4 regions of the Paenibacillus sp. Y412MC10 genome follow, and region 4 is predicted to be linked to each of the others. Evidence: predicted binding sites of a transcription regulator. Region 4 holds the regulator's gene; each other region holds the start of a gene.
What was found. Region 4 encodes Rex, which represses fermentation and respiration genes when NADH is low (regulators of the CRP and FNR family bind a similar motif). Its sites were predicted from a motif close to TTGTGAAATATTTCACAA; they were not measured.

Region 1 (5,842 bases), 170 kb from region 4:
TCAGCATCCGGTTCACGCTTTCGCGGGTGGCCCCGATCATGTTCGAAAGATCGGTGTGGGTGATCTTTTTGTTGATGAGAATGGTGCCATCCTCTTGATGCTGCCCGTAGGTATTGCCCAGACGAATCAGCGTCGACGTTAATGCGCCGGGCTTGCCGTACATCATGAGATCGCGGAATTTGGTCTGCGTGATGCGGTGGTGTATGCCCATCCACTTCATGAAATCAATCGCGAAGTCGCAATGCTGGCAGATCAGCAGCTCCAGATCCTTGTGCTCGATGACCCCGACTACGCTGTCCTCAAGCACCTCTGCCGAAAAACTGTGGTTGTTGCTGAAGAATGGATCGGCTTGCCCGACCATGTCTCCAGGATGGTACATATATAGAATAAGCTCTTTGCCTTCATCCGTCGATTTGGTCAATTTAATTCTTCCTTGTTTAACGAAGTACAGCTTGTCGGCGAAGTCGCCTTCCCAGAACAAATGCGATCCTTCAGGGAGTACCCTTTCCTTCATGGTGACCAGCAGACGGTTGCGGTTTTGTTCCGAGAAGCACTGCGTGTTCCCTAAGTTTTCGATTTCCATTACATGGTCTACAGTTTTCATGGTGGTATCCCCTAACATCCTAAAATTTGATCTGTTTAATCTTTAAATACATTATAACGTGAAAACATTCACTTGTGGGGCGGAACAAGAGGGAAATCATGGCGAATTTTCAAACATTGTGATCTCTTTCACTTGAAAGAGGGAAAAGACAGGTATAAATCACACAGAAAAGATAAATTTTAATATTGTGAAATATTTCACATGATTTAAGAAGCGTCTGTGTTACGATCGAAGCGTAGACAGAAAGAACATGAACCATGGGAGGATGAGAGATATGGCTGTGAGCAAAGGAACAACGGTTGAAGTGAAGGGACAAACGGCAGCAGAGTACATTCAAGGTCTGATCGACAAGGCGAATCGGGCAAAAGAAAAGTTTATGAAACTCGATCAGGAGCAAGTCGACGGAATTGTGCAGGCCATGGCCATGGCCGGACTTGAGAAGCACATGCAGCTGGCGAAAATGGCGGTTGAAGAAACGGGCCGCGGCGTGTATGAAGACAAAATCATCAAAAACCTGTTTGCCACGGAGTATATCCACAACAGCATCAAGTACGACAAAACGGTAGGTATCATCGAAGACAATGCCTATGACAGCTTCCAAAAAATTGCGGAGCCGATCGGGATCATCATGGGGATCACACCGGTAACCAATCCGACCTCGACCACCATATTCAAGGCGCTGATCTCCATCAAAACAAGAAACCCGATCATCTTCGGTTTCCATCCATCCGCGCAGGCATGCAGCAGGGAGGCCGCGCTCATCCTGCGGGACGCCGCCGTGAAACAAGGCGCTCCGGCCGACTGCATCCAGTGGATCGAGGCTCCTTCCATGGATAAAACCAATACACTCATGAACCATCCTGACGTTGCCTGCATTCTGGCTACGGGCGGATCGGCGATGGTCAAAGCAGCATACAGCTGCGGCAAGCCAGCCCTCGGCGTAGGTCCCGGCAACGTGCCGTGCTTCATCGAGAAAAGCGCGGACCTCGATCAAGCGGTGAACGACTTGATTTTGTCCAAGACGTTTGATAACGGCATGATCTGCGCATCCGAACAAGCGGTCATTATCGAGGAGCCGATCTATCATAACGTGAAGAAAAAAATGATCGCCAGCGGCTGTTATTTCGTGAACAAGGAAGAGCTGGCGAAGCTGACTGCGCATGCCATGGTAGCGGATAAATGCGCCGTCAATCCTACCATCGTCGGACAGCCGGCAGCCAAGATTGCCGAGGCTTGCGGCTTTGAGGTACCGGAAAGCACCAAGATTCTGGTCGCCGAGCTGGAGGGAGTCGGTCCTGCTTATCCGTTGTCCGCCGAGAAGCTGAGCCCGGTGCTGGCCTGCTATAAAGTGAAAGATGCGGAAGAGGGCATCACGCGCGCCGAAGAGATGGTTGCTTTTGGCGGCATGGGCCACTCGTCGGTCATCCACTCGCACAATGAGGACGTCATCCTGAAATTCTCGGATCGCATGAAGACCTGCCGCATCCTGGTCAACCAGCCTTCTTCGCAAGGCGGCATCGGGGATATCTACAACACGAACCTGCCATCGCTGACGCTCGGCTGCGGTTCGTATGGCCGGAATTCCACGTCGTCGAACGTGACGGCCGTCAATCTCATCAACGTGAAAAGGGTGAACCGCAGAACCGTGAATATGCAGTGGTTTAAAGTGCCGGACAAAATTTACTTTGAAAAAGGCTCGACGCAGTATCTCGCCAAAATGCCTGACATCACCCGCGTCGCGATCGTAACCGACCCCATGATGGTGAAGCTGGGATATGTGGAGCGGGTAGAGCATTACCTGCGTCAGCGCAGACTGCCGGTAGCCATCGAGGTGTTCTCGGAAGTCGAGCCGGATCCTTCGACAACGACCGTTGAACGGGGTACGGAGATGCTGGAACGGTTCCAGCCGGACTGCATCATCGCCCTTGGCGGCGGATCGCCTATGGATGCCGCAAAAGCGATGTGGCTGTTCTATGAATATCCGGATACGGACTTCAACAACCTGAAGCAAAAATTCATGGATATCCGCAAACGGGTCTATAAATATCCGAAGCTGGGACGGAAGGCGAAATTCGTAGCCATTCCGACAACGTCGGGAACGGGCTCGGAAGTAACTTCGTTTGCCGTCATCACGGACAAAGTGCAGGGAAATACCAAATACCCGCTGGCAGACTATGAGCTGACGCCGGACGTGGCGATCATCGATCCGGAATTCGTGTACACCTTGCCTAAAACGGCGGTGGCCGATACCGGCATGGACGTCCTGACGCATGCGATTGAAGCCTACGTATCGGTGATGGCTAGCGATTACACGGATGGGCTTGCCATCAAAGCCATCCAGCTGGTGTTCCAGTATCTTGAGCAATCGGCGCTGACCGGCGACAAACTCGCCCGCGAGAAAATGCATAATGCTTCGACGCTTGCAGGCATGGCCTTTGCGAACGCGTTCCTGGGCATCAATCACAGTCTTGCGCATAAATGGGGGGGACAGTACCATACGGCGCATGGACGGACCAATGCCATACTGATGCCGCACGTCATTCGCTACAATGCCAAGAAGCCAACGAAATTCGCGGCATGGCCGAAGTACACCCACTTTGTGGCCGATGAAAGATATGCCGAGATCGCACGGATTCTTGGACTGCCGGCAAGAACGACGGAGGAGGGTGTAAACAGCCTGATCGCCGCCATCCGCGAGCTGAACAGCAAACTCGGCATCGAGGAATCGTTCCAGCAGCTGGGCATCGATCCACAGGACTTCGAGAGAAACGTCGAGCATTTGGCGGACCGGGCTTTCGAAGATCAGTGCACGACCAGCAATCCCAAGCTGCCGCTGGTGACAGAGCTTGCAGAAGTATATCGCAACGCCTTCTATGGACTTTTCTAAACAGGAAAGGGACAGAAGGCTGAGCCTAAATTCCATTATAAATGGTGGTAGAAGCCAGGGGAGCCCGGAATCAGAGTGATAAAAATCACGGATAACCACAACTTTGTGATTTTTATCACAGATGCTGCGGATCAACAGGACTACAATAAAGGTGTAGCAGAAAGCTGAATCTCAGATCTTTGATATAGAAGCTTGAAGGCACATGGCGGGGCAGAGATGCCATTGATCGTGAAAATAATCACATTTAAGATCTGAGATAGATCAATGTGTGGCCCTGCCAGTCCCTGCAAGCTGCAGCATAATCTAGGAGGGATTCAATATGTCGGTGATTGAAAAAGAAGTTGGCTGGAAAGGTTTTAAATCAGGTAAATGGACCAAGCGCATTGACGTTAACGATTTTATTGCAGAGAATATTACCCCTTATTATGGCTCTGATGATTTCTTGGCGGGACCTACGGACAACACCAAGGCACTGTGGGATATCGTATCGGATTTAACCAAGAAGGAAAGGGATAACGGCGGGGTTTTGGACGTGGATGTCCATACGCCTTCCACCATCACCTCCCACCAGCCTGGCTACTTGGATAAAGATAAAGAACAGGTCGTCGGCGTGCAGACCGATGAGCCGTTCAAACGCTCGATTCAGCCTTTCGGGGGTATCCGGATGATGATTGATGCGTGCAACGCATACGGCTTCGAAATGCCGCAGGCGGTTGTGGATATCTTCAACGGCATCCGCAAAACGCATAACCAGGGCGTATTCGATGCCTATACTCCGGAGATGAGAGCAGCGCGCAAAGCCGGGATTATTACGGGTCTTCCGGATGCATACGGCCGCGGCCGCATCATCGGCGACTATCGCAGAGTATCGTTATACGGCGTGGACGCGCTGATCCAGGACAAACTGAGAGAACTTGGCGAGCTTGAAGTGGACGCTATGGACGAGCCGGTGATCCGTCTGCGGGAAGAGCTGTCCGAACAAATGCGCGCCCTCAAGGAACTGAAAGAAATGGCCGGCATGCACGGCTTTGACATTTCCAAACCTGCGAATACGGCGAAGGAAGCATTCCAATGGCTGTATTTCGGTTATTTGGCCGCGATCAAGGAGCAAAACGGCGCTGCCATGTCGCTTGGCCGGGTATCTTCTTTCCTCGATATTTATATCCAGCGGGATTTGGCTGAAGGCATACTGACGGAAGAGAAAGCCCAGGAACTGGTAGACCATTTTGTCATGAAGCTGCGGATCGTGAAGTTCCTGCGCACGCCGGATTACAACGAGCTGTTCAGCGGCGATCCGACGTGGGTGACCGAATCCATCGGCGGCATGTCGTTGAACGGTGAAACGAGAGTAACCAAGAACAGCTTCCGTTTCCTGCACACCTTGTACAATCTGGGACCTGCGCCGGAACCGAACTTGACGGTGCTGTGGTCGGAGAAGCTTCCGGAGGCCTTCAAAAAATACTGTTCGAAGGTATCGATCGAAACGAGCTCGATCCAATATGAGAATGACGATCTCATGCGTCCGATCTATGGGGACGATTACGGCATCGCCTGCTGCGTATCCGCCATGCGCATCGGGAAGCAGATGCAGTTCTTCGGAGCCAGAGCGAACCTGGCCAAAGCGCTGCTGTATGCAATCAACGGCGGGAAGGATGAGAAATCCGGCGCCCAGGTCGGACCGGAATATCCGGCGATCACCGCTGAGGTTCTGAGTTATGACGAGGTCATGAAGCGCTTCAAGCCGATGATGGAATGGCTCGCGAAACTCTACATGAATACCCTCAACGTGATTCACTACATGCATGACAAATACAGCTACGAGCGGATTGAAATGGCGCTTCACGACCGCGATATCCTGCGTACGATGGCATGCGGCATAGCGGGCTTGTCCGTAGCAGCGGATTCGCTGAGCGCGATTAAATATGCGAAGGTGAAGCCGGTACGCAATGAGCAAGGGATTGCGGTGGATTTTGAAATCGAAGGCGATTTCCCATGCTACGGCAACAACGACGACCGCGTGGACGGCATCGCCGTTGAACTGGTCGAGGCCTTCATGAGCATGATCCGCAAGCACAAAGCCTACCGCGATGCCATGCCGACCCAATCGGTGCTCACGATTACGTCGAACGTGGTATACGGCAAGAAGACGGGAACCACGCCGGATGGACGCAAAGCAGGCGAGCCGTTTGCTCCGGGCGCAAACCCGATGCACGGACGCGATAAGAAGGGAGCCCTCGCTTCGCTGACTTCCGTGGCCAAGCTGCCTTATGAGGACAGTCTGGACGGCATCTCGAATACGTTCTCGATCGTGCCGAAAGCCCTGGGCAAAGAAAGCGACATTCGGGTAAACA
Region 2 (5,842 bases), 2.9 Mb from region 4:
GAATCCGGCATGCAGCTGCATCTCTTCGTTAATCGGAAGCCCCTGGATCAGGCAGGCAAACACTACGCCGAGCAGGAATGGCGGAAGCACGCTTCCGGTGAAGATTGCTCCGTCCCATACCCGTTTCCAGCGGACATCGCCCACCTTGCCGCGGAATTCAAATGCCACGCCGCGCCCGATCAAGGCCAGCAGAAGAAAGACAAGCGGAATGTAGAACCCGCTGAACAGCGTGGCATACCAGTTCGGGAAGGCCGCGAACATCGCGCCGCCCGCCGTCAGCAGCCAGACCTCGTTGGCGTCCCAGAACGGGCCGATCGAGTTGATCAGCACCCGGCGCTGGGTATCGTTTTTGGCCAGCAGCTGCGTGGACATCCCGACTCCGAAATCGAAGCCCTCCAAGAAGAAGAACCCGATAAACAACACGGCGACGAGCACAAACCACAGTTCGTTAAGAGACAGCATTGTAGTCCTCCTTATTAAACGGATCGCTTGCGTGGTGATCGTCTTCCTCCGCCGCATACGGTCCTTTCTTAATGACTTTGATGAACAGATAGGCCATCACGGCTGCCAGCACCGCATAAATGGCGGTAAACATGATGAGCGAGAACAGGATCGAGCCTGCGCTTACGTTCGGCGAAACGCTGTTCTCCGTGGTGATCAGCCCGAATACCGTCCAAGGCTGGCGGCCGATCTCCGTCATGATCCATCCCGACGTGTTGGCGATGAACGGCAGGGAAATGCCAAACAGCATCAGTCTGAGGAACCATTTGCCGGCCTTCTCGACTTTTTTGCGCAGCATCAGCCACGCTCCGTACAATCCCATGAGGATCATGACGCTGCCGGCGGCCACCATAATCCGGAAGCTCCAGAAGGTGGTGCGGACCGGCGGAATATAGTCTCCAGGGCCGTATTCCTGCTCATACTGGGCTTGCAGCTCCTTCATCCCGATGACTTCGCCGGAAAATTTGCTGTAGGACAAGAAGCTGAGCAGATACGGGATTTTGAATTCTATCGTGTTCTCCTGCTTATCCGGATCGATGGCCGCAATGACCGTCCAAGGCGCGGGATCGTCGCTCGTTTCCCACAAGCTCTCGGCGGCGGCCATCTTCATCGGCTGCGTATCCACCAGATACTGCGCCTGCTGGTGGCCGAATACCGCAACCAGAATGGAGGTGATGAGACCCACCACGATGGCGATGTGGAATGATTTTTTGAAGAAATCCAAATCCTGCTTCTTCAGCAGTTTATACGCGCTTACCCCCGCTACCAGGAAAGCCCCGGTTGCCAGTGCCCCGAAGATCGTGTGCGGAAATTCCACCAGCAGCTGACCGTTCGTGATCAGCGCGAAGAAATCGTTCATCTCCGCCCGTCCATTGTTGATCTCAAAACCGACCGGACGCTGCATGAACGAGTTCGCTGCCAGGATCCAGAAGGCGGACATCAGGGTGCCGAAGGACACCAGCCAGATGCTGAGCAGATGGACCTTCTTGGATAACCGGTCCCACCCGAATATCCATAGCCCGATAAACGTCGACTCAAGGAAAAACGCCAGCAGGGCTTCGATCGCAAGCGGTGCGCCGAACACGTCCCCGACAAAGCGCGAGTAATCCGACCAGTTCATCCCGAACTGGAATTCCTGCAGAATCCCTGTCACAACCCCGACTGCAAAGTTGATCAGGAACAGCTTTCCCCAGAACTTGGCCATTTTCTTGTAGACTTCCTGGCCCTTGACAACATACATCGTCTCCATGATGGCGATCAGAAACGCCAATCCGATGGATAACGGTACGAAAATAAAGTGAAAAATGGTTGTCGATGCGAATTGAATTCGCGCCAGCATAACCGGATCCATAAAAGATACCCCTTCCTTTAGCTCACGTGATCACTTCAAATTTGATTCTTTTTGTATTGTCGCAGACCGCGTCCTAAAGGATTGTGATAAACATCACAATATAATGGCCGAAATAGGTGAAAAAGTTATCAATTTGTGACGAAAATCACTAAGTAGGTAATGGATTATGTGAGGATTATCCATGGGAGCGTGGCTTGCGGCATCCACTCACAGGCTAAGCCCAGTATTTACGCACCAAAAAAGCAGGTTAGCTATGTAGGCCAACCTGCTTTAATGTATGTGCCACCTTATTGAACCGGACCGATCTCCGTCTCGATGAGCTTGAATTCAGTCACGTCCGCGATCCCGCGATTGGTAATGCGGATCTCCGGAATGACCGGAAGCGCAATGAGCGAGAACGTCATGAACGGCGCATGGATGGAGCAGCCGAGCTGTTTCCACGCTTCCTCCAGGGCAGCGACTTCCTCGGCCACGACCTCGACTGGACGGTCCGCCAGCAAGCCCGCAATCGGCATCGCCACCTTCGCCAGCACCTGGCCGTTCTGCACCACGATCATGCCGCCTCCGCATGCTGCCAGCTCGTTCGCCGCAAGCGCCATATCCTCGGCGTTCGTGCCCATCACAAGCAGGTTGTGGCTATCGTGCGCCACCGTGGAAGCAACCGCGCCGGACTGTAGTGCGAAGCCGCTCGCAAAGCCGAGCGAGATTTGCCCGGTTGCGCCGTGGCGCTCGATGCATGCCAGCTGAACCACGTCTTGGCCCAGGTCCGGCTGGATGACGCCCTGCTCCACGGCGAGCACCGCGGTCATTTTGGCGGTACGGGCACTGTTCTCGATGACGCGCACCACGTTCACTTCCGTACGCGCCGCATCGAACTTGCTGCGCAGCAAAAAGTCGTCGGCGGTAAGCGAACGCTGCAGCCGAACCGATTGAAAGGCCTTTTCCGGATACGAATACGCCGGGAACGCCTTCACGAGACGGCCGTTCTCCGCGACCACTTCGCCGTCCGTGATCACCACCGAAGGCACCATGCTCTTCAGATCGTCAATGAGCAAAATATCAGCCGTTTTGCCTGGTGAAATGCTGCCGAGCTCCATATCCATGCCGAAATATCGAGCCACGTTGATCGTGCCCATCTGGATCGCCGTAACCGGGTCCACGCCCTCCTCCATGGCGCGGCGGACCACATGGTTCATATGGCCGAGCCGCAGCAGCGTCTGCGGATACACATCATCCGTGACCAAGGAGATATTGTCGGTACGTACCTTGTCCTCCGTTACCACCTTAATCACTTCCTTCACATCCTGCCAAGCCGAACCTTCGCGGATCATCAGATGCATACCGAGGCGAACCTTTTCCAAAGCCTGCTCTCTCGTTACGGTCTCATGATCGGAGCTGACGCCGGTTGCCAGATAGGCTTGTAGCATCCGGTCGTCCTCTGCCGGAAAATGCCCCGTCACCGTCTTGCCCGCACGCAGCGTGGCTTCGATCTCTCCGCTCATGGTCGGATCGCCGTATACGACGCCCGGGAAGTTCATCACTTCGCCAAGCCCCGCGACGCCGGGCCAGGTCAGCCCTTCCTCGATATCGGCTACGCCCAACTGCGCCCCGGCATCCTCCAGATCGAACGTCGCCGGTACGCAGGAAGGAATGGTGGTGAACACCTTCATCGGCAGCTGCTGCCCTTCCTCGTGCATCCAGCGCACGCCCTCCATGCCGAACACGTTGGCGATCTCATGGGGATCCATATAAACCCCGGTCGTTCCCGTAACGATGGCCGCTTTGGCAAACTCCGTTACGGTCAGCATCGTGCTCTCCACATGCATATGGCCGTCCAGCAGACCCGGCGAGATGAAGCGCCCATTCGCTTCGATCACCTGCGTCCCCTCTCCGATCGTATGATCGGCGCTGCCGATATAAGCGATGCGCCCGCACGCCATCGCCACGTCTATCCGTTCCTGAAGCTCGCCCGTAAACACATTGACCAGCGTGCCGTTTTTGATGACCAGATCGGCTGGCTCTTGTCCTAAAGCAACCTTCCCCAGCTGCCGGCTGACCTCGTATCGTTTCTGTCTCTGGATTGAACTCATGATGATTGCACGCTCCCCTTTTTTTAGATATCAGAAAGTATAAACTCGGAAGCTTGTGACTTCCTAATCTCGCAATAAAAACTTCTTCTTACTGCGGTCGTCGGTAGACGTTTTTCTTATAATGAACCTGTAAAAGCACAAAATCGATCTTGCGTAACACGCCAAACAACCCGGACAGCGTATCTGCCCGGGTTGCCTGCAACTATATCCATTGAGGAAGAGAAGTCCGCGCGGCAGCCATGCATTGCTAATAGTCTGCACATCACCCCATCCGTTAAAACGTGCTTAGATCCCATTTCAGGCGATCTTGCAGCCCGGCTTCGATGTTTATGCAAAGCCGGGCTTGGGGAGCGGATTCTCAACCTTCATGTAGTCAAGTCATTTACGGTAACCTGGTAGAAACGCCTGGGCCCTATTCCCCGGCATATACATCAAGATTTGATTTTGAACACATGACCCATTCAATTCTTTGGTCGTTTCATTTGTTGTATGAATTATAATCCTCCTGCCCGAGAAGTCAAGCCATTGGAAGGAACTGCACATCGCCCCTACTACCCGATCAAGCCAATTTCCGTCCCATTCTCTGCACGCGCCTGAGCCATTGGCTTCTTGCCGTCTCGGGCATTTTGCGAAGCTGGGTAATGTTCGTGGCACGGACGGTACCCACGCCGCAGAACTTCAGAATGGAATGCTTCATCATCTGATGTCCCGGCTGTCCGAGATAGAACCGGTAGTAAACGTACGGCGAATCCATCGTGACGATCAGACGGGCCGTCTTCCCTTTGAGCAGCTGCTCCGGCAAAGGCGAGTTCCGGCGGTACTTAAAGGCGAATCCCGGCAGAAAAACCCTGTCGATGAACCCTTTGAGCAGCGCCGGCATGCCGCCCCACCAATTCGGGTACACAAACACCAGATGGTCCGCCCAGGCAATCAGCTCCTGTGCTTCTTGCAGATCGGGTTCGAGCGGTTGCTTGCCCTTATAACCGCCGGACAGGTTCAGGTCAAACTCCATCTCCGCAAGCACCAGCTTCCGCACCTCCGCTCCGGATTCGCCCGCCCCCCTTGCATAGGCCTCCGCCAGGTGACGGCCATAGCTGTTTTCAATGGGATTGCCTTGGATGATTAAAACCTTTTTCATATGCGTCCTCCCCCTAATAATTTGGTTAACATTCACTAACCTGATGGCAAAAAGAAAAGGTCACGCCTGACCTTTTTCCAAACCGGTTAATGCCAATAAATGCGCCGTTACTTCAGGTGCCAGCGGAGACAGCGGTTCTTCCAGCTCCCCCTGCATCGTGGATATCGCAAGCTGACTGAATGCACCGATGATCAGAATAGCCGTTAACCGTGTATTCTGCGGCGGAATATCCCGCTGCAGCACCGCTTGCTCGAGCAGCTCCTCCAAAGCATCAAGCGGTTGGCGTCCCCTGCTCTTGACTACCTCGGTAAACAGCTCGTGATGCTGAGACAATAGCAGCAAGCCGTATTTATCCTCGTCATACGATTCCAGTACTCGGTTTACGAGAGCCGATAGCCTCTCCGCGAACGGGCCGGGCCGGGTAGCATATTCATCCACCAAGCGCGTATAACTGCCGCAATATTCGTCGAACGCCTCCGCGGCAACGGCATCCTTATTCGTAAAATGCTTATAAATCGCCGCATCCGTCACGCCTGCCGCCGCGCCGATCTCCTTCACCGATACGCCGTCCACGCCCTTCTCGGCAAAGAGCTTCATGGCTGCCTGCAAAATTTCCTTCTTCTTGCTGTCGAAATGAGGTTTCTTTTTCATGCTCATATCATAAGTGAACACTAACCAAATTGCAATAAGTGGCACAAAAAAAGACCCCCAAGACTTAGGGCGCCTCTCTTCGTGCGTACTCTTTACGTTTCGTATATATCG
Region 3 (5,842 bases), 670 kb from region 4:
AGTTGTTAGATGTCGTTTTATCCCCTGGACCTCAGCCAGGTATGCCGCTAGGGCCATGCAAGCATTCCCGCAAAATTCACCTCCTGCCATCCGCAGAAACGCATCCGCATCATCTTTCATGGATTGTTCGATAAAACCAACCTGCTCAGCATAAACATTGTCGTAAGACATGATTTTAGCAGCGACGCGTTTATGTTCATCGGGCGGAAGCTTGGTGTTAATGAGAATCGTCATGTTCTGCGTGGGATTGCATTTCACAAAATCGATCTTCTGCTTCATCACGGGCTCCCTCTGTTCCAATGGATTGCCAGTTGGATTGATGTTCTCTAATCGTAATTATTACGATTAAGAATGATGAGAATATAGCATGGCTTTTCGAAATAGTCAACATTTTAGCAAGAAAAAAACTCTTTCGACGTCATCATCGGAAGAGTTATTTATGCGTATATTGGCTGCCTTGGATGGAATAAAAGCGCAAGTCTTCATGATCGTTAATGGTGGCTAATGCCACATCTTGAATATTCTTATGAACGGGCGTTACTTTTGATTTGAGCCAATCAAGATCCTTACCGATTTCCTGAAGGAGCAGCATATCGATTTTTCCATCCACGATAATCGGCCTCGAGATCGTAAATGGTTGGGTCACTATGTTCATATCAGACGGAGTAACCGGTTGGTATGGAGTGTCCACGAATACGGAAATGGTTCCCCCCGGTTCCCACAAAGCCAGCGATACTTTCTGTATATCCTCTACTTTCTCTTTTCTAAGCTCGGAGAATAAATAATCGACAGAGATCCTAGCTTTAGACAAGTTATGGAATTGGATGAGTCCATTTTTAACGAGCGTGATGGGTGGCGGATCTATATAACGTTTGATGAACGGCCACTTCAGGCTCAACCATGTCGCCGCAACATACAGCACAATGATCACGATGGTGGTGATCATAGATCCTTCCAAGCCCAATTCCTCGTCTGAGAGCGGGTGAGCTATTATATTGCCGAGAATGAGAGCGACAATGAAATCTAGAAATCTTAATTGAGAAATGGAACGCTGTCCCATTACTTTCGCTACTAAAAGTAAAAAAACAAAGCTAACGATGCCTCTTAAGATCCATTGGACGGACGTCAGCGTTTCTTGGCTTTCAAAAAAATCCAATACCTTCAGCCCTTTCCCACAAAATCTGACATATTCAGTAAGTTCCCCTTATGCTGCAATCTCTATACAAGATCGAGTATATAAGGGAGATCATCAATCAAATAAAAAAAGAAGAAATACATCAGCGTATTTCTTCTTCCTTGCAAAATAAAATTAAAGAATTAGGAGAGTTTCAGTTATCCTATTGCTTATTTTCTTTGGAATACAAGGTTTCTTCAGCAACCTGTGCCAGTTCCTCAGCCTTGATGCTAATCTCATGAATCGTTGCCGAGAACTCCTGAATCGTCCTTGACTGGGTATCGGTCAGCGTGTGGATATCGGCAAAAGCATGATTGAGCCGCTGTAAAAATTCCTGAATATGCTTGGTGATGCCATTAATCTGGTCCACGTTCTCTTTGGAGCTTGTCGCCAGCTTCCGAATCTCATCGGCAACGACCGAGAAACCCCTACCAACTTCCCCAGCCCTTGCCGCTTCGATAGAAGCATTAAGGCCTAACATGCTGCTCTGATCCGAAATTTCCTTCACGACGGTGGAAATCTTGCCGATCTGCTGCGCACTGGAGCTAACCTCCGACATTTGACCGGTTACGTCCGACACCCGATCGGTAAGTCGGGCGATGGATTGGCTAATATCTTCAATGGATGCGGTGGTCTGCTCGACAATTGCGGAAAAGCTCTCGGCCATCTCAAACAGCATATTCGCTTTTTCGAGGCTTGTACCCATGCCTACGCCGCCGATTACCCTGCCAAATTCGTCATGCAGCGGGATCGCCCGTGCAGCAAGCGGAAATCCAAACAGCTCTTTCGGAACGACTGCCGATAAAGCTTTATTATTGCGGATGGCATCGGTTACGATATCCCCCTCCACGAGCGGGTCCCCAGGCTTGACATTCAGCGAAAAGGTTCTTCCCGGAATGTTGATGATGAGCTTTTCCGTGTCGTAAATGCCAATCGTGATGTCATCATTCGTAAGACTTTTCAGAAGTGGAGCTACCTTGACAAAGGCCCCTATCATCTCGTGCTGTGTTTGTTCTTCAGTAACATTGCTCATGCTATCTCCCCCAACCCTTCATATGGGTGCTATTGTCCGCCATACCGTGTCATCAAGCTTATTGGCGTATCATTGGGAACTGCATCTTCCCTTCTGATCACTATATTTATCGTCCGAATGCAGCGAATCGTTGAGCAGGATGATGGGCTGGAACAATAAAAATCCCTTCCTCATTCGGTGAGGAAGGGACGTTGTCGAAAGGTTATACCGCTTGTCGCAGCCGCTCAAACAATATGTTGTTTTCCAGATGGATATGCTCGAACGTGTCCTTTTCAAGCATGGCTAACCGTTGAAAGACAAGCCGATACGTACCGCAGGCATCAGCCGGAAGCTCGAAATCGGATGTTACGTCCCGCAGCTCCTGCAGCAAGCTGCCGGCATGAGCATGTTCATGCTCCAGTTCGGACACGTGCGGCTTAAGCTCTGCTGCCGCTTGGTGGCTAGGGTCCGCCACAAATTTCAAGATGAGCGGAAATACACGTTCGTCCTCGTCCTTCGTATGCTCTAGCAGCTCCTTTTTCAATTCCGTGAAGAGCACCTGCACGCGAAGCAGCTCGGGATGGTGCTCACCATGCACACGGGCCAATTTCGTTACATAGGGCGTTAATGCCGGTAATTCATCACGGAGGAAGGCATGATGTTTTTGTTGGATGTGATCAATCAGTTCGGATTCCTTCAATGAAGCGGGACGGCTTTCCTGGTAATCGGCAAACTTGCTCTCTACGGACCGAACCTGCTCCAGAACGGCGGCTGGATCCAAAAGACGCTGCTTGGCTGCCTCTTCCAAAGGCACCTGGCCGCCACAACAAAAATCGATGCGGAGGGATCGAAATAAATCCGCGGTTTGCGGGATGGATGTCACAATATCGGATACTTGGCTCTGAAGCGTGAATGAACTCATATTCAAACCTCCCTAGACTAAATACGTGTTTGTGAACTTTTTCACTCTTACAACTCAAGTATATGAAACTCCCATCCCCGCATATGTGATTGCAGTCATACTGAAATGTAACACTATGTGAACGATAGTATCGAAAGGACAACGGGACCCAGGACAACAACAATCATGGATGAAATCATCCCTGTTTTGTTCTCAAAGCTGCCCAGTTTCTTCGTCATCGTTCACATTACTCGGCCTTCGGACCGATGCCTGTCTTCGCCGAGATATTTACATTGGAAAATGTGGAAGTATTGTATTTCCACGTCTCATTGTTAACTTTAGACGCATCCGCCACAAGCCCGACATAGACTTGCTTCGGCAAATCGACTTGGACGTTTCCAACCGTGGTCCAACTGGTTCCATCTTGAGAAACGAACGATGTGAATTGATTATCCTTGCGGACAAGCTTGATCCAATATGGCAGCTGAAATTCCTGATCCGGCTGAATCCTCGCGACCTCGCCGCCCTCCTCGGCGCGACTAAGGGTTACGCCTCTTTTCCCAGTACGAATATAAGGGACAACAAGGGAAACGAACAGGGCATCCTCTTTCAGGCTCTCGCGGAACATGATCCCGGCTTCCGCTTCCTCATTCGTAGGAGTGATGCTTTCAATCCGGGCAACGATTTCAGCATCTCCCTTTACCTTCTGATATGCAAAATGAAAGACGTCCTTCGTGCCGCCGATATCACCCGCGGATTTGACGGTCACTTCGCCCGGCTCGCCGCCGAGCTGCGTGTGTCCCGGAATTCCCGGACTGCCGACATCGGCCGATTTCCAAGGCCTGATGCTCCCTTTAGTGTTCGCATGAACGACCACGCTCGTTGAGAATGCCATCGTGCCTGTATCGTCGATCGTTTTTGCGGCCCAGTAATGGGTGCCATCCGCAACATCCGTCCACTGATAGCGGAACGGCATGCTTTCGTCCTCCCCAACCTTTTCTCCGTTTCGGTAAAACTCCACCTTGGTTACGCTGCCGTCTTCATCGGAAACGGACGCTTCAATCGTGACGTTCGAGCCGGCTTTTACCACCGTGTTGTTTGCCGGGGCGGTAATGACCGCTGAGGGATTGGCCGATCCGTTTCCTGGTATGGAATTCAGATACAGCTCCAGATTCGTAAATCCTTCGTTTTTGGTCATATTGCGGTCGCTCGGATCTTTCGGATCCAGCCCGTGGGCGATCTCCCAATCATTCGGCATTCCATCTTGATCGTCATCTTCTATTGTGGAAACAACCGGCTCCACGAGCGGATATCCGCCCACCTCATTCTGGGAGTTAATATGCATGCCGGTTCGGTGGATCACATCCTGGATGATCCGGGCATCGACGGCATCCCGCTTCGGCAGGGTGGCTCCGGCGCTTTGCATGACCGCTTCATAAGCCTCTTCGGCGGATTCGGTCGGCAATGGATTGGCAAAGGAAGCGGGAGTTTCCAGCTTCACGTAATTTGGGTATTTATGAACGCCGGACCAGTTATCCTGCGTATATTCCGGATACCCGTCCATGACGTTGCCGTCGATAAAGTAACTTCCGGTGCTCTCCGCATTCATAAACCGAACGACTTCCGTTTCCGGGCCGGGCTTGTAATAATTGTTGATGATATTGGTAACTGCGCCTTTGCCTCCGTACGAAGCAAAGAAACCCCAGTTGTATACCACGTTATTTCGGAAATCATGGGAGTTGCCGGCCGTGCTGTCAAACGCCGGGTTACGGCTGGAATTATGAGCGATCAAGTTATGATGGAAGCTGGTGTTCTTTCCGCCCCATATCCCGCCGTACCCGTGTCTGCCTTTGACGTGTCTGCTAATATGCATGGCGTCGGCGATGATCGACCACTGCACGGTGACATTTTCGTTGCCGTAAGGGCTGAGCACTTCGTCAACGGACCAGCTGAACGAGGAGTGGTCAATGATAATGTCTTTCTTGTACCGTCCGCCAAAAGAGTCTGCTTCCGTTTCATTCATATCGCCCAGCCGGAAGCGCATGTAACGGATGATCAGGTTGTTTCCATCGAAGGACGTTGGATACCCGATAACCGTAATCCCATCGCCCGGCGCCGTTTGACCGGCAATCGTCAGGTTGTCTCCGAGAATCTTCAGTGGGGATTTCAGCTGAATCACGCCGCCGACTTTAAATACGACGGTCCGGTTCCCGGCGCTGACCGCGTCACGAAGCGACCCCGCTCCCGAGTCGGCAAGCGTCGTTACCTCGTACACTTCGCCGCCCCGGCCGCCGGTCGTATATTTCCCACCGCCTTCGGCCCCCGGAAACGCAGGCGTTTGCGGGGAATTTGCCGGGGCTGGGGATTCAGGATTTTCCTCAGCGTAAGCACCTCCGCCGGATAAACCGGTAAACAGCATCGTGAAGACAAGCATTTGCTTCAACCATTTTGCTGCTTTCATTTGCGTACCTCCTTATCATTTTGAGATTCTGACAACGGTTATAATTCGATCACCTCCTTTCTAAGCCATATTTAATCCGAAAGCTACTTGATCACGACCTCCCCCGGTTCCACTTCAGGAGAGATCTCGATCCCCCTAGCCTTATCGGCCTTCAGCCCCGAGCATTCGATTTGGCTGGACCGTTCCCCGGTCACCACCAACAGGCGGTCGTCCTGCGAACCGCCTTCTCCGCTGACATTCGCCACTTGAACATTTCGGCTTTGGTGAAAAAGAAGCAGCGGATTATCCTGAGTG
Region 4 (5,842 bases):
CAGTTTCATGAAGTTCCTCCTTCAATTTCGATATGAAATTTTGTATAGCAATTGCAGCACAATAATACATATAACAACGATATATAGTGACGCATGTAATTGATCTGCTCAATTCGTACAAGTACGAGTATATCACATCTTATATACTTTTTCATGCTTGTCTGTGAAAATATTTAGAACAGTTTTACCAATTTATTTCTGTATGCGCTTACATATTTATGTGCCAAAGAGGCATCCCTATAAGGGGACGCCTTTTCATTTGTTTTTTTATTGATTAGGAAGAATAATATCATTTCCGATGGCGTTTCCGTCTTGAAAACGATAGAATCTGTAACCGCGCTGACCGTTGTTTTCATATTGCAGCTGCCAGGCATACTCGCCTTCATACATTCCCGGCAGCAATCGCTTGATGACCGCACCCGGCATTTCGTTTCGGATCTGGTCCCGCATCACGGCCTCTGACATGCCCGTATTCAATAACACCGACTGAACGGCATCTGCCCCTTCAACAGGAACGTTATCGTCCGTAAACTTCACCCAGACCATGCGGACTTGATTGTCTTTATCTTTCCCGCTGACCACCCAATAGTTATTGTCCTCGCCCCATACCGATTTATAGGTCTTGTCGGACGAGACCAATTGGCCATGCTGTTTCGCTGCAAGGATCGCCATTCTTTCTTCATTCCACGTATCTTTCATAACATAGGAATAATAGAGCTGTAGGCCAAGCAATAATAGCAGGACGCCGGACACGCTTAGCAATATCCACTTCGTTTTTTTCTTCAAATCCGTCTTCCTCGCTCCCCTTGATTATTCCCTAGAGGGTTGTAAGACGCTCAAATGCACGCTGCGCTTCCCGGCGGATGCGTTCCTCGTCGAGAGTAAGGCTCGCGCCATTCTTCACCACCTGCTTGCCGTCAACCCATACATGCTCTACATCCTTCGCGCTGGCAGAGTAGATCGCGTGAGAAATATAGTCGGTCCGCGGAAGGAAATGCGCCTGATCCGTATTCAATGCGATCATATCGGCTTTCATCCCAACCGCGAGCATACCGATATCCTCAAGGAAAGCGGACTTGGCTCCGTACTCCGTACCCATTCGAAGCGCTTCGGAGGCCGGAATGGCTGTCGGATCCCCGCTCACTCCTTTATGGATCAGGGCAGCCAGCCGCATCTCTTCGAACATATCCAGGTTATTGTTGCTAGCAGGTCCGTCGGTACCGAGCGACACCGTTATGCCGGCTTTGAGCAGCGCAGGTACGCGGGCGACTCCGCTCGCAAGCTTCAAATTGCTTCCGGGATTATGCGATACGGCTACTTGATGCTTGGCCAAGACTTCGATTTCTTCATCGGTCAGATGAACGGCATGCGCAAGGAGCGTAGGACGGGAGAACATGCCCAGCTTCTCCAAATGGGCAACGGGGCGAAGCCCGTAGTCCTTAACATTCTGAGCCACTTCCGTTTCCGTTTCGGACATATGGGTATGCAAAGGCAGGTTCAAGTCATGGGATGCTTGAACGAATTTTTCGATGAAATCCGGCGGGCAGGTATAAGGCGCGTGCGGCGAGATCATCGTCGTAATTCTGCCGTCAGCCTTGCCATGCCAATCCTTCGCGAATGCCACCGCCTCATCCAGCTTCTGCTGCTGTACCTCGGGCGGGCATAAACCGATTACGCCGCGCGTCAGGACGCCGCGCATTCCCGAGTCCTGGACAACCTTCGCGACCTGATCCATATGGTCATACATATCCACAAACGTCGTGGTTCCGCCCTTGATCATCTCCAGCACGGAGAGCGATGTGCCCCAATATACGTCGTCTGACGTGAATTTGGCTTCCATCGGCCACATTTTTTCCTGAAGCCATACCTGCAGCGCCAGATCGTCCCCATAGCCGCGAAGAAGCGACATGGCGGCATGTCCATGCGTGTTCACCAATCCAGGCAGGAAGAACAGATGGGTTCCGTCGATAATCTCTGTTCCCTCTTCCACGACGGGCTCCTCTTCGCCCAGGTACGTGATCCGGTCGTTCTCGACCACCATATATCCGCGCAGCACGGATCGGTCTTCCTCCAGTACTGCAAACGTTCCGTTCTTAACCATCCACTTCGTTGTTGTCATGTGCTGCATCCTCCTTGCCGTTATCCAAATAATAGGCCAAACTTTGCAAATCCGTTGTAAAATCAGCCGTATGAATCCGGATATGGGCTGGGGCTTTCAGGATGGTTGGCGCAAAGTTCAGAATCGCCTCGATCCCTGAGGCGATAAGCTGATTCGCTACGTTCTGCGCTTCGAAATCCGGAACGGTAATAATCCCGATTCGAATGCCGTGCTCATGAACCGTCTTCTCCAGCTCTTCCATCGGCTGTACGACCAAATTGTTAATTTTCATACCAACTTTGGGAGAATACGAATCGAAAATCGCCACAATCTTCATATTATCCTTCAGGAATGCATTGTAATTCGATAATGCATGTCCAAGATTACCGGCCCCGACCAATGCGACATTGATCTTCTGGTCCAGCTTCAGAATCTGGCGAATCTTCTCGATCAGATAAGAAACATCATATCCGATCCCTTTCCGTCCAAAATCACCGAAATACGCCAGGTCCTTACGAATTTGAGCAGGATTGAGGTCCAGCTTCTGTCCCAATTCCTGGGAGGAAACCGTAGAAACCTCCCTCTTCTGAAGCTCATTCAAATAGCGCAAGTATACAGGTAATCTGCGGACCACGGCTTCCGAAATTTTTTCCGATTTCATGCATGCTCCCCCTAATAATAGGTTAATAACCACATCTTTTTTTGTTGATCGTGCTTGGTTTCACTTTATTCCGCTTGGTTTCCCGCGCTTGCCTCTTCCTGCAGCCATTCCGAAATTCGGGGAACGATCCCCTCTGTCGGCATGTGCTCCATCTTCGGCCCCGGCAAGGAATATAAGAAATACTTCCCGTAATAGGATTCAATGACCCGGGTATCGTACACGATCACGATCCCTTTATCTTGTGCTGTTCGCACCAGACGCCCAAACCCCTGTTTGAAACGAATGACCGCTTGCGGAACCGAAAGCTTCATGAAGGGATTCTTCTTCTGCTGCTGCAGCAGTTCGCTCTTGGCTTCGACCAAGGGGTGATTCGGCGGCTGGAACGGCAGCCGGACGATGGCAAGACAAGTCAGCGCCTCACCCGGAATGTCTACCCCTTCCCAGAAGGAGCTGGTGCCCAGCAGCACGGAAGCGCTGCTGTCCTGAAATCTTCGGATTAACTTGGTACGGCTGGTCCCGTCCATACCTTGTCCCAATACCGTGATGTCGCTTGATGCCAGCGCTTCTTTCAGCGGCTCGTGCACCTGGCGCAGCATCCGGTACGAAGTGAACAGGACGAGCATGCGGCCATGCGTAGCGACGGCCGTATCGGCCAAAGACTTCACGAGCGTATTCACAAAGAGTGCATCCCCGACCGATCCCTTCACGCTCGGAAAATCACGCGGCACGACAAGAAGGGCTTGTTCCCTGTAATTAAACGGGGACGGGAGCTGAACCGTGTTCAGGTTCCCCGCTTCAGCCGCTTCCTGAAGACCCAGGTTCTCGATCATGAACTGAAACGATTTGTCCACCGACAAGGTCGCCGATGTCAGAATCACGCTTTGTTTCTTGTCAAAAAACAATTCCTTCAAATGAGAGCTCACGTCGACGGGCACGGCATACAACTGCAGCGATTTGCTGCGGAAATTGCCGTTCGCCTCCATCCAGTATACCGTGCCCTCATCGTTCAGGGCCATGAAGGAGCGCAGGTCTTCGCGATGCGCGGCCAGGTCCTTAAACAGACCCGAAAGGTCGGTTAACAGGCTGTCCGCGCTGTAGTCATCCAAATCTTCCTTCATTTCGGCGATCAGCTTATCGCCCTTGCGCACGACATCGCCCAGCGTCAGATGAATTTGATGCTCCAGTTCGGCCATCGAATCCCAATCCTTCGGCTTCTTCAGCGGGGACAGGCGGAGCGAGAATTGGCCGGCATCTCCCGGAGAAGCGTCTCCGCGTTCCGGAAGCAGTCCGAACAATTGATCGCTGAGCCGATCCCAATTCTCTTTTACGGTAATCAGGTCCGGATACAAACGGTCGATGACGGAAGACCATTCGACTGCCTTCTCGTGCGGCGAAGCTTGCAGCAGCTGGCGCAGAGCCGGGAGCTGCCCGCTTCGGCTGTCTTTGTACAAACGGGTCAAGGTATGGACCACCGAAAAATACTTCATCTGCAAGCCAAGGTGCTTGCCGGCGACATCCTCAAGATGATGCGCTTCGTCGATGACGAGGCGCTCATAGCTTGGCAGCAGCTGATGATTCGCCTTCACGTCGGTGAACAGCTTCGAATGGTTCGTAATGACGACATCCGCGATGCCTGCTTCATGCTTGGCCCTGTGATAGTAGCATTTGCGGAACCAAGGGCAGGCGCGTCCGAGGCAAGAATCCGAATCGCTGGAGATGGTCTCCCAAAAATCCCCTCCGCGTCCGCCAAGGTTTAGCTCTTCATCATCCCCGTTCTCCGTCTGGGTTAGCCAGACCAGCATCTGGGCCGCCGTGATTACGTCTTCCTTCGGGGAATGAAAATCTCTTCTATTTATTTTATGTTCAAATTTTCTCAAACACAAATAATGTCCCCTGCCCTTGAAAATGGCCGCCTTAAAAGGAAAAGGAACAACCTGGGTGAGCAGGGGAATATCCCGGTCACGCAGCTGTTCTTGAAGGTTGATCGTATGCGTGCTCACCATAACCTTCTGTTCCTGCTTCACGCTTTGATAGATCGACGGCAGCAAATATCCAAGGGATTTGCCGGTTCCCGTGCCTGCTTCGATCAATAGATGTTTATTGTCATCCAGCGCCTGCATCACTTCCTGGAACATCATGTCCTGGGCATCCCTGCTCTCGTAATGAGGCAGCGTTTCCTTCAGGCGTTCACGGACATCGTTCATGTATTGCTCGAAGCTTACATCGGCCAAAGGGTTGGGCTCAGTCTCATCTCTGACAGGTGCTATATCGTTCCAATCATCCACCGCCAAGGCAAACTGGCGGTAGTACGTATGGGTGTCCCCCGCTTGTACGGCTTGGTGCTCCCTGTCGGAACGAATGCCGTCAAAGAACCAGGCCAAGTCGCTGTCCTCGTCGGCAAACAGGTCGCTTAAACGCTGAATGGTGAGCAGCGGAAGCTCGTCGATCTCCTCCAAACATTTCAGCAGCGCATAGGCTGTGGCAAGCGCATCGCTGTCCGCCTGGTGCGGACGGTCATGCTCCAGGCCGAAATGAGAGGACACCATCCCGAGCTGGTAGGACGGGAGCGAGGGAAAGCATATTTTTAAGAAGTGCATCGTATCTAGAATACGGCCGCTGAACGGTAAATAGCCGCAGCGATCGAGCGCGTTTTGCAAAAAGTTAAAATCAAAAGCGACGTTATGTCCAACCAATACGACATCGTCGAGCATGGGCACAAGCTCCATCATCATTTCTTCCAATGACGGAGCATCCGCTACATCACTGTCGGAAATGCCGGTCAAACCGGTAATAAAAGGAGGGATCGGAATCCCGGGATTGACATAGGTGCCGTATACGCGGGATATGCTTCGATCCTCTTCGATGATGGCCAGTCCAACCTGAATGATTTCATCTGCAGACTGGTTGCCCGTGGTTTCAAAATCCAATACGGCAAATTTCATTTCGATAAAATCCCTTTCCTCCAGACTAATTAACAGCATACCAGAAGTTGCGGGTTTTGAACATTCCGGGTAAAAAATCCCCAGGCTTTCTGTACCGCTCCCGTACGCAAAAAGCGATGCCAAAGTCTCAAGGGTGAGCTC

Region 1: pflB (formate C-acetyltransferase) is a predicted target of Rex. The motif match lies at 3,718-3,735, and genes of this name have one in related genera.
Region 2: GYMC10_RS29900 (cytochrome ubiquinol oxidase subunit I) is a predicted target of Rex. The motif match lies at 1,934-1,951, and genes of this name have one in related genera.
Region 3: ric (iron-sulfur cluster repair di-iron protein) is a predicted target of Rex. The motif match lies at 3,138-3,155, and genes of this name have one in related genera.

Annotation. Positions count from the first base shown of each region.
Region 1 covers NC_013406.1:2,407,216-2,413,057, forward strand. Annotated here, with positions in the region: gene GYMC10_RS10335 (Crp/Fnr family transcriptional regulator) at 1-604, opposite strand, end outside; gene adhE (bifunctional acetaldehyde-CoA/alcohol dehydrogenase) at 879-3,491, shown strand; gene pflB (formate C-acetyltransferase) at 3,811-5,842, shown strand, end outside.
Region 2 covers NC_013406.1:6,760,107-6,765,948, forward strand. Annotated here, with positions in the region: gene cydB (cytochrome d ubiquinol oxidase subunit II) at 1-462, opposite strand, end outside; gene GYMC10_RS29900 (cytochrome ubiquinol oxidase subunit I) at 449-1,852, opposite strand; gene ade (adenine deaminase) at 2,140-3,942, opposite strand; purine riboswitch at 4,293-4,394, opposite strand; gene GYMC10_RS29910 (NAD(P)H-dependent oxidoreductase) at 4,502-5,080, opposite strand; gene GYMC10_RS29915 (TetR/AcrR family transcriptional regulator) at 5,141-5,731, opposite strand.
Region 3 covers NC_013406.1:3,242,128-3,247,969, reverse strand. Annotated here, with positions in the region: gene GYMC10_RS14155 (diaminopimelate epimerase) at 1-279, opposite strand, end outside; gene GYMC10_RS14150 (DUF421 domain-containing protein) at 434-1,156, opposite strand; gene GYMC10_RS14145 (methyl-accepting chemotaxis protein) at 1,338-2,207, opposite strand; gene ric (iron-sulfur cluster repair di-iron protein) at 2,410-3,108, opposite strand; gene GYMC10_RS14135 (Ig-like domain-containing protein) at 3,335-5,548, opposite strand; gene GYMC10_RS14130 (glycoside hydrolase family 28 protein) at 5,632-5,842, opposite strand, start outside.
Region 4 covers NC_013406.1:2,573,010-2,578,851, reverse strand. Annotated here, with positions in the region: gene GYMC10_RS11240 (hypothetical protein) at 1-9, opposite strand, end outside; gene GYMC10_RS11235 (DUF5590 domain-containing protein) at 268-786, opposite strand; gene GYMC10_RS11230 (amidohydrolase) at 818-2,119, opposite strand; gene GYMC10_RS11225 (redox-sensing transcriptional repressor Rex) at 2,094-2,759, opposite strand; gene dinG (ATP-dependent DNA helicase DinG) at 2,825-5,701, opposite strand.